DNA from 2 places in the Erwinia sp. SLM-02 genome. Region 2 is predicted to be linked to the other one. Evidence: riboswitches for the same ligand, from Rfam matches in the RefSeq annotation. Region 2 holds a riboswitch; the other holds the start of a gene.

Region 1 (3,618 bases), 1.2 Mb from region 2:
CGGGATACGGAGGCCAGCACGCCGTAGGTGGAGGCAACGCAGTTGCAGCCCGCTTCGATCGCCAGCTCGACGATGTTTTTCGGGTCGAAGTACAGCGGGTTGGCGGCAAACGAAGCGCCGGCCGAGTGCTCAACGCCCTGGTCAACCGGCAGGATAGAGAGGTAACCCGTCCCGGCTAAACGACCGGTGTTATACAGGGTTTGCATATTGCGTAGGACCGCCGGGGGACGGTTATTATCTACCATCACCCGGTCAACATAGTCCGATCCCGGAAGATAGAGGCTGTCTGCTGGAATAGTCATGCAGCGATGTTGCAAAAGAGAATCTGCTTCTTTGCCCAATAACTGTACGATGTCCGTCATGATAACTCCTGTCAAAGGTTGGGAGGGCCACGACCTGTACAACGGTCAGGTGGCCCGCTGTTCAGAAATGCGACTTATTTCTGACCTCAACAGGGTGGACCTAATCCTTTAACCAGGCAAATTGCTGACTGGATTTTTCAGACGATTACGCACGAAAGAGCCTTTACCCTTAACGTCCTTACCACCATTTGTGGAAGTGATGCACCGGACCAATTCCCTGCCCCACCTCCAGCGAATCCGCCTGCTCCAGCGCACCCTGCAGCCAGGTTTTCGCCGCCTGCACGGTTGCCACCCAGTTATCGTGGCGAGGACGCAGCGCAGCCAGTGCCGCAGAGAGCGTGCAGCCCGTGCCGTGGGTATGACGGGTATTCACGCGCGGCGCGGTGAATCGCTGCTCCAGCTCGCGGGTGAACAGCCAGTCCGGGCTTTCTGTATCGCTGAGGTGGCCACCCTTCATCAGCACCGCCTGGCATCCCATGGCCAGCAGTTCCCTGCCCTGCTCGCGCATTTCCTGCTCGTTGCGGGCCATCGCACAGTCCAGCAGCGCGGCGGCCTCCGGCAGATTCGGGGTGATAATGGAGACCTGCGGCAGCAGACGCTCGCGCAGCGTGGCAACCGCCCGTTCGGAGAGCAGCGGATCCCCACTTTTCGCCAGCATCACCGTATCAAGCACGACCCACGGCGCGGTGGCAGCCCTGAGACGATCGGCCACCACCTCCACCACGTCGGACTCTGCCAGCATGCCGATCTTGATGGCATCGATACGGACATCCGAAAGTACCGAGTCCAGCTGCGCACCGACGAAATCCGGCTCGATGCGGTATACCGACTGCACGCCCTGGGTATTCTGCGCAACCAGCGCCGTAATCACGCTGGTGCCGTAAGCCCCCAGCGCCGAGAACGCTTTCAGATCCGCCTGGATACCCGCTCCGCCGCTGGGATCGGTACCGGCGATGGTCAGTGCATTAATTCGTTTCATGCCAGTTCCTCCGGCGTCAGTAGATAAAGCGCATCCAGGAAGGCGGGAATAAAACTCCCCGGTCCTGCTGCGATCGCGGCGGCACGCTCGCCGGCCAGCGATACCACGCGGCAGGCGCTGGCAACGTGCATTAAACGGTCGCCGGGCAGCGAGGCAAAGCCAGCCACCACCGCCGACAGCGCACAGCCGGTACCGACCACGCGAGTCATCAAAGGTGAACCGCCGCTGACGCTGAGGATGCGCTGACCGTCGGTAACGAAGTCCACTTCTCCGGTCACCGCGACCACCGCCCCGCTCTGCAAAGCAAGTTTTTGTGCAGCCTGAATCGCGGCATCGGACTGATGCTGCGAGTCCACACCGCGACCGGATACCGCTTCCTGCGCCAGCGCCATGATCTCTGAGGCGTTGCCGCGAATGGCGGCAGGCTTGTGGCTCAGCAGCTGATGGCAGAACCCGGTGCGGAACGCTAACGCACCGACCGCCACCGGGTCCAGCGACCAGCTGCGCCCGGCAGCATTGGCCGACTCGACCGCCGCCAGCATGGCTTCACTACGCGAGCGGGTTAGCGTACCGACGTTGACCAGCAGCGCGCTGGCTACCGCACTGAACTGTGCGGCCTCTTCGGCATCGATCACCATTGCCGGGGAAGCCCCCAGCGCCAGCAGCACGTTGGCCGTAAAGGTCTGCACCACATCATTGGTCATACAGTGAATAAGGGGGGATTGCTGGCGGAACAGCGCCAGAGAGTGCGCCACATCGTGGTGGCTGAGGGGAATGGGTTGGATCATCGTTACTCCCAACCGGCGATCAAGAAGGCGATGCCGGTCGGGCATCTGACTTCCCTCCGCTGGCATTATCCAGTTCAGGTTATGCGGGTTTTTCTCAGCCGGATCCTGGTAAAACAGGACGGGCACCCCGAGTCATTGATAAATTTTGAGATTACATTCGGTTAAAAACTGAAGACAGGATAAAGGCGAGACCGAGTTTTGTAAACAATCAAATTCAAAACTCAACGTGATGAAAATAAATAACTTAAATATATACAATCTCAACATCGGTGATATAGCACGGTTCAATCCCGGGTATGAACTACAACGAAACGGAATGGTATTTGAAAATAATTTAGGATCCAATAACCATCCTAGTGTGGACAGTCACTCTCTGGATCATCAAACACACGTAGACCAAAAAAAAGTGGTTAATAAAGAGAGCAATATCCCCTCAACGTCACTAAATTGAGATTGATACGTGGCTACGACCTTTCTGGCGACAGCTACAAAATATCCATATAAGAAATAGTTAGAAAAACTTGCATCAGCGAAATACAGAAAAAATAAACTGTATTTACCTATTTTTCAATCCATCTAAAAATACATATAAATGTAGAAACAATGGTATATTGGAGAGAATAGTCAGACTGTGAGATTGAGTAGCTTCTGACTTTCCCCTACTACAGATAATAGTTTGAAGAATAGAAAATCAAAAATAAAAATGGATATAAACCGTAAACGTCCTAAATGCGTCCCTATTGCATAGAAGAATAAAACAACATAACTCTTAGAATGAGTCAGCAGTTTAGGGACATTCAACCATACATGGTTATTCTTAACGCCAAGCATATAAAAAAACATTGTTGGTATAGCTATGATTATGAATAGCAGTATGACACCTTTAAATTTACTCAACATGAATTTGTTAAGTATACATTTAATTTAGAGGCGTTGAAATTGGAAGCTGAAATCATGAAAAAATAGCGTTCCACTCTAGCGAAAAAACATTTTAATACGTGACCAATAACTAAGTTGTCAGATGAAAATGGATTGTAATCAATAGAAACGATGAAAAAACGTCGGCATTCCTTTCAAAAAAGGAATATGCGGTATTTTTCTTGTGCGAGAGAAAGTTGCTACTTCTGAAGAACTTATAAATAGTCAGCTTATCTTTCAACAGGGTGTTGATCACGCAGCCAGCAATACTACAATAAACTTGCACATCAGAGTATTATACCCCTCCCCAATTAAATTATTGTCATTCCAAGTAATCGCCTGGGAAAACCAAGGCGATCACATTAGAGACAATAAACGAATTTATCAGTGACTAAGCTTTGAATTTTCTAAATCCAAAATTCAGAACACGATAAACAAAGAAATTTAGAGATGCAATTTTAGTGAGAAAATTTCCATTTCTTGACAAAATTAAATTATATTCACTAAGAGTAGTATCACTAAATATCACTTGACTGTTCCTTTTTATCAAAATGATATTAAGGATATTGCT
Region 2 (3,618 bases):
GGTGGGGCTGCTGGCGGTTTCCCTGATGCTGGCGCTGCACGTGGTGCCGTGGAAGGACATCACCAAATACCACAGCGCCTGGAATACGCTGGTTAACCTGGCAACGCTGGTGGTGATGGCAAATGGCCTGACCCGCTCCGGCTTTATCGACTGGTTTGCCAACACCATGAGCCGACATCTGGAAGGGTTTTCCCCCAGCGGCACCGTGGTTGCGCTGGTGCTGGTGTTCTATTTTGCCCACTATCTGTTTGCCAGCCTTTCCGCCCACACCGCCACCATGCTGCCGATGATCCTGGCGGTGGGGAAAGGCATCCCCGGCGTGCCGATGGAACACCTGTGTATTTTGCTGGTGCTGTCTATCGGTATCATGGGCTGCCTGACGCCGTATGCCACCGGCCCGGGCGTGATTATCTACGGCTGCGGCTACGTGAAGTCGAAGGACTACTGGCGGCTGGGTGCCATTTTCGGCGTGGTGTTTATTTCGCTGCTGCTGCTGGTGGGCTGGCCGATCCTGGCGATGTGGAGCTGACCGGTCAGGGGCAGACTGCGCTGGCATTCTGCCCCACTCTTCATGACAGTTTGGATGCCCGAGTTTCTCGGGGATCCTGAATTGGCATTACCCTGCTTTCAGCCTGATTTACTGATAGGCCGCATCAAAAAACGCTTTCTCAAGCCCTACCGCACGGCGGAAAAGGTCCTCACACTGCGGGGCTTCCGCCGGGCCAACGCGGTCCAGCTCCTCGCGGATAAACGCCACAAACGCATTGAAATCAGGGTTGTCGTGCAGCGTGACCCACTCGGCATAGACGAAATTGTCCGGTAGCGGTCGGGCAGCCTGAGATGCCCAGTCAAAATACAGCCATTCCGCCACGTTCAGCACCGTCAGGATCGCCGCATAGCTGCGGGTGGCAGCCGCTTCGCGCATGATGGCTTTGAAACCGGCCGTCGGCGCGGTATCAGGCTTTTCGCTGCGCAGTTGCTCACCGACGCCGAGCGCGGTAAACGAACGCAGGAAATAGGTGTTTTCTTCCGAGGAAACCATCCCGGCAAAGCGGCCAAAGCGCAGGCGGGCTTCGGTGGTATCGGCGCTGGCCATCGCCGCACCCACCAGGATCAGGAAGCTGTCGAGGAAGCGGTGATCCTGAATCAGGTAATTAATCATCACGCGGTCGTCAACGGTGCCGGTGACCAGCTCCTCAACGAAACGGTGACTGACGGCCGCCGACCATGTCGGCAGATTCTGGTTACGCAGGGTTTCGGTAAAACGTTCGGTCATCGTGTTGTCCTGTAAAGTAAAGACAGCGCGACTGAATGTGGGTACTCAGGCAGTCTGGTACAAAGACCGGTAAGAGTCAGACAGGTTGCGCCATCCCTTCGCCGGCATTATCCGGATCAGGTATTAAGGGTCTTCGCACCGTTGCATGTGCGAACTCTCAGCCCGATATCAGGCTCCCCCTGGAAAGGTTCGGCAAGAAACATAACCCGTCAGTTCCGGTGTTGTAAACAAAAACTGAGTAATGAGTAATACTCTGATAACAGATGGAATAAGATTGGACAAAGCGGGGCATCAACACTCGATCAGTACCAGATCCGCCTCATTTAAACCGGTCATCTTGATCACCGTTAAACGATCCATACCATTTTGCAGCATCGTTTGAGCGATTTTGAGTGCAGCCGCTCGTCGACCCTTTTCAATACCACTCTGCTCCCCGAGCAAAATCCCCTTCTTCATTCCCTTCTTTTCAAGCTGCTCTGCAAGCGTCATAAGTTGCTCCTTATACGGTGGGACGCGCCGCGCGAGTTTACGGATAAAGGCTTCTGCATCGGACATTTCCGCCGTCTGCGCGAAATAGTTTACCAACGTCACCAACTGCTGTCCCGTCATGTGTTTTGCCAAAATTAAAGTTGCCAGCGTGTCCACCAGCCCGGCGAGATCGCGCAGATGGATATGTTTTTGCAGCAGAGTCAGCGCAGCCATACTTCGATGTTGCATAATTTCATCATCCGGAATCACCGTCACGTCCACCAGCGTAAAAGCGCCTCCGTAAATCTCCTCCGCCAGTGCCGGATCGTCAAACTCATCCAGCCAGCGGGTCGGCCAGGGATACGGACTGCGTTTTCCGGCATAGAACAGCACCGGGATGACGAGCGGCAGTTTTTTATGCCCGGCCTCAAGATGGCGCTGCATCGCCGCCACCGCGTATCGCATCAATCGGAAGGCCATATGTTTATCCGGTGTTGACTGGTGTTCAATAAGAACGTGGACGTATGCATCACCGCTGAGGGTTTTCATGCGGTAGAGCACATCGCTGAAGTAGGCACGCAGGTTTTCCTCGATAAAACTCCCTGACTGTAGCTTCAGCGTGCTGAAATCACATATTTGCTGAAGCGCGCGTGGCAGATGAAGCTGCATAAAATCGCGAGCGGTATTGGGATTATTCAGAAACTGTTTAAACACCAGATCGTGCGGCGTCGGGCTGATACTTTTCCGATGTTCATCTCCCCTTTTCGATGCTGTCATGTCCTCTCCCTGGACGGATAAATGTAATCAGTGAGAAGGTTACCTAATCGGACGTCGCTGCATGAAAAAATGTCTGCGTATTGCCTCGCATTTATCGTTGTAACGGAAGTGAAATGTAAATCTCACTCTCAACGAATAGCGAAAAATGTCCTGGCGGCATTTTAAGTTTAAAAAAAATGAATTCTCTGGAACATACTCAACCCGATTTTATTCAACACGCCGATTATTAAAAATAAAGTTAGTCATTATTTTTTGGCAACCTTCCTTATCCGTTCGAAATGCATTAACTATAAAAAACACCGGCTTGAAAAATAATAATTCCCATTCAAGGCATAATAATCAATGAAACATAGCCGCTACGCGTCTCAGCATCATAAAAAACATTCGACCGCATGGCGATTATGCCGCTGGACCAGCGGGATCGTTGCCTGTGTAGTTGTTGTAGCCGTGCTTGCCTGGTTAGCCACCCTGGTCATCCCCAAATCCGGGAACGCCCTCGCAAAAGACCCTCTGCCCGTCAATGAGCAACAGATCAAACGCGGAGAATACCTCGCCCGCGTGGGCGACTGTGTCGCCTGCCATACGGCACCCGGCAAGCCGGCGTTTAGCGGCGGTTTGCCCATCGCCTCGCCGATTGGAGGGATGATCCCGCCCAATATTACGCCCGATAAAAGCACCGGCATTGGTCACTATTCCTACGGTGACTTTGAACGTGCGGTCAGATACGGCATCGCTCCCTCGGGCGACACGCTTTACCCCGCAATGCCGTGGATTTCCTATTCGCGTCTGACTCAGGACGACATGGCGGCGCTTTATGCCTATTTCATGCACGGCGTTACGCCGGTCGTTGCTCCGCGCCAGCAGAACACCATTCCCTGGCCGCTCTCCCTGCGCTGGCCGATGACCTGGTGGCGTTGGCTTTTCGCCCCTGAAACGGCACTGACTGCCGCGCTGCCGAAAGATCCCGTGGCGCTTGGCACCTACTATGTTACCGGCCTCGGTCACTGCGGTGCCTGTCATACACCTCGTGCCATCACGCTGCAGGAAGCCGTTTTTGATAACAGCAAAGGCAGCCAGTATTTATCCGGTGGACAGGT

The links. Region 2 has a riboswitch for thiamine pyrophosphate ahead of PGH32_RS05115 (TenA family protein). Riboswitches for the same ligand answer to the same signal wherever they lie in the genome.
Region 1: it holds a riboswitch for thiamine pyrophosphate, as region 2 does, so the genes downstream of both, thiM (hydroxyethylthiazole kinase) here and PGH32_RS05115 (TenA family protein) in region 2, are expected to answer to the same signal.

Annotation. Positions count from the first base shown of each region.
Region 1 is NZ_JAQISN010000001.1:2,337,775-2,341,392, forward strand. It holds gene fbaB (class I fructose-bisphosphate aldolase) at 1-362, opposite strand, end outside; gene thiD (bifunctional hydroxymethylpyrimidine kinase/phosphomethylpyrimidine kinase) at 541-1,341, opposite strand; gene thiM (hydroxyethylthiazole kinase) at 1,338-2,129, opposite strand; TPP riboswitch at 2,164-2,269, opposite strand; gene PGH32_RS10870 (glycosyltransferase) at 3,439-3,618, opposite strand, start outside.
Region 2 is NZ_JAQISN010000001.1:1,096,733-1,100,350, reverse strand. It holds gene PGH32_RS05120 (anion permease) at 1-529, shown strand, start outside; gene PGH32_RS05115 (TenA family protein) at 638-1,276, opposite strand; TPP riboswitch at 1,353-1,466, opposite strand; gene PGH32_RS05110 (Rpn family recombination-promoting nuclease/putative transposase) at 1,568-2,521, opposite strand; gene PGH32_RS05105 (c-type cytochrome) at 2,864-3,618, shown strand, end outside.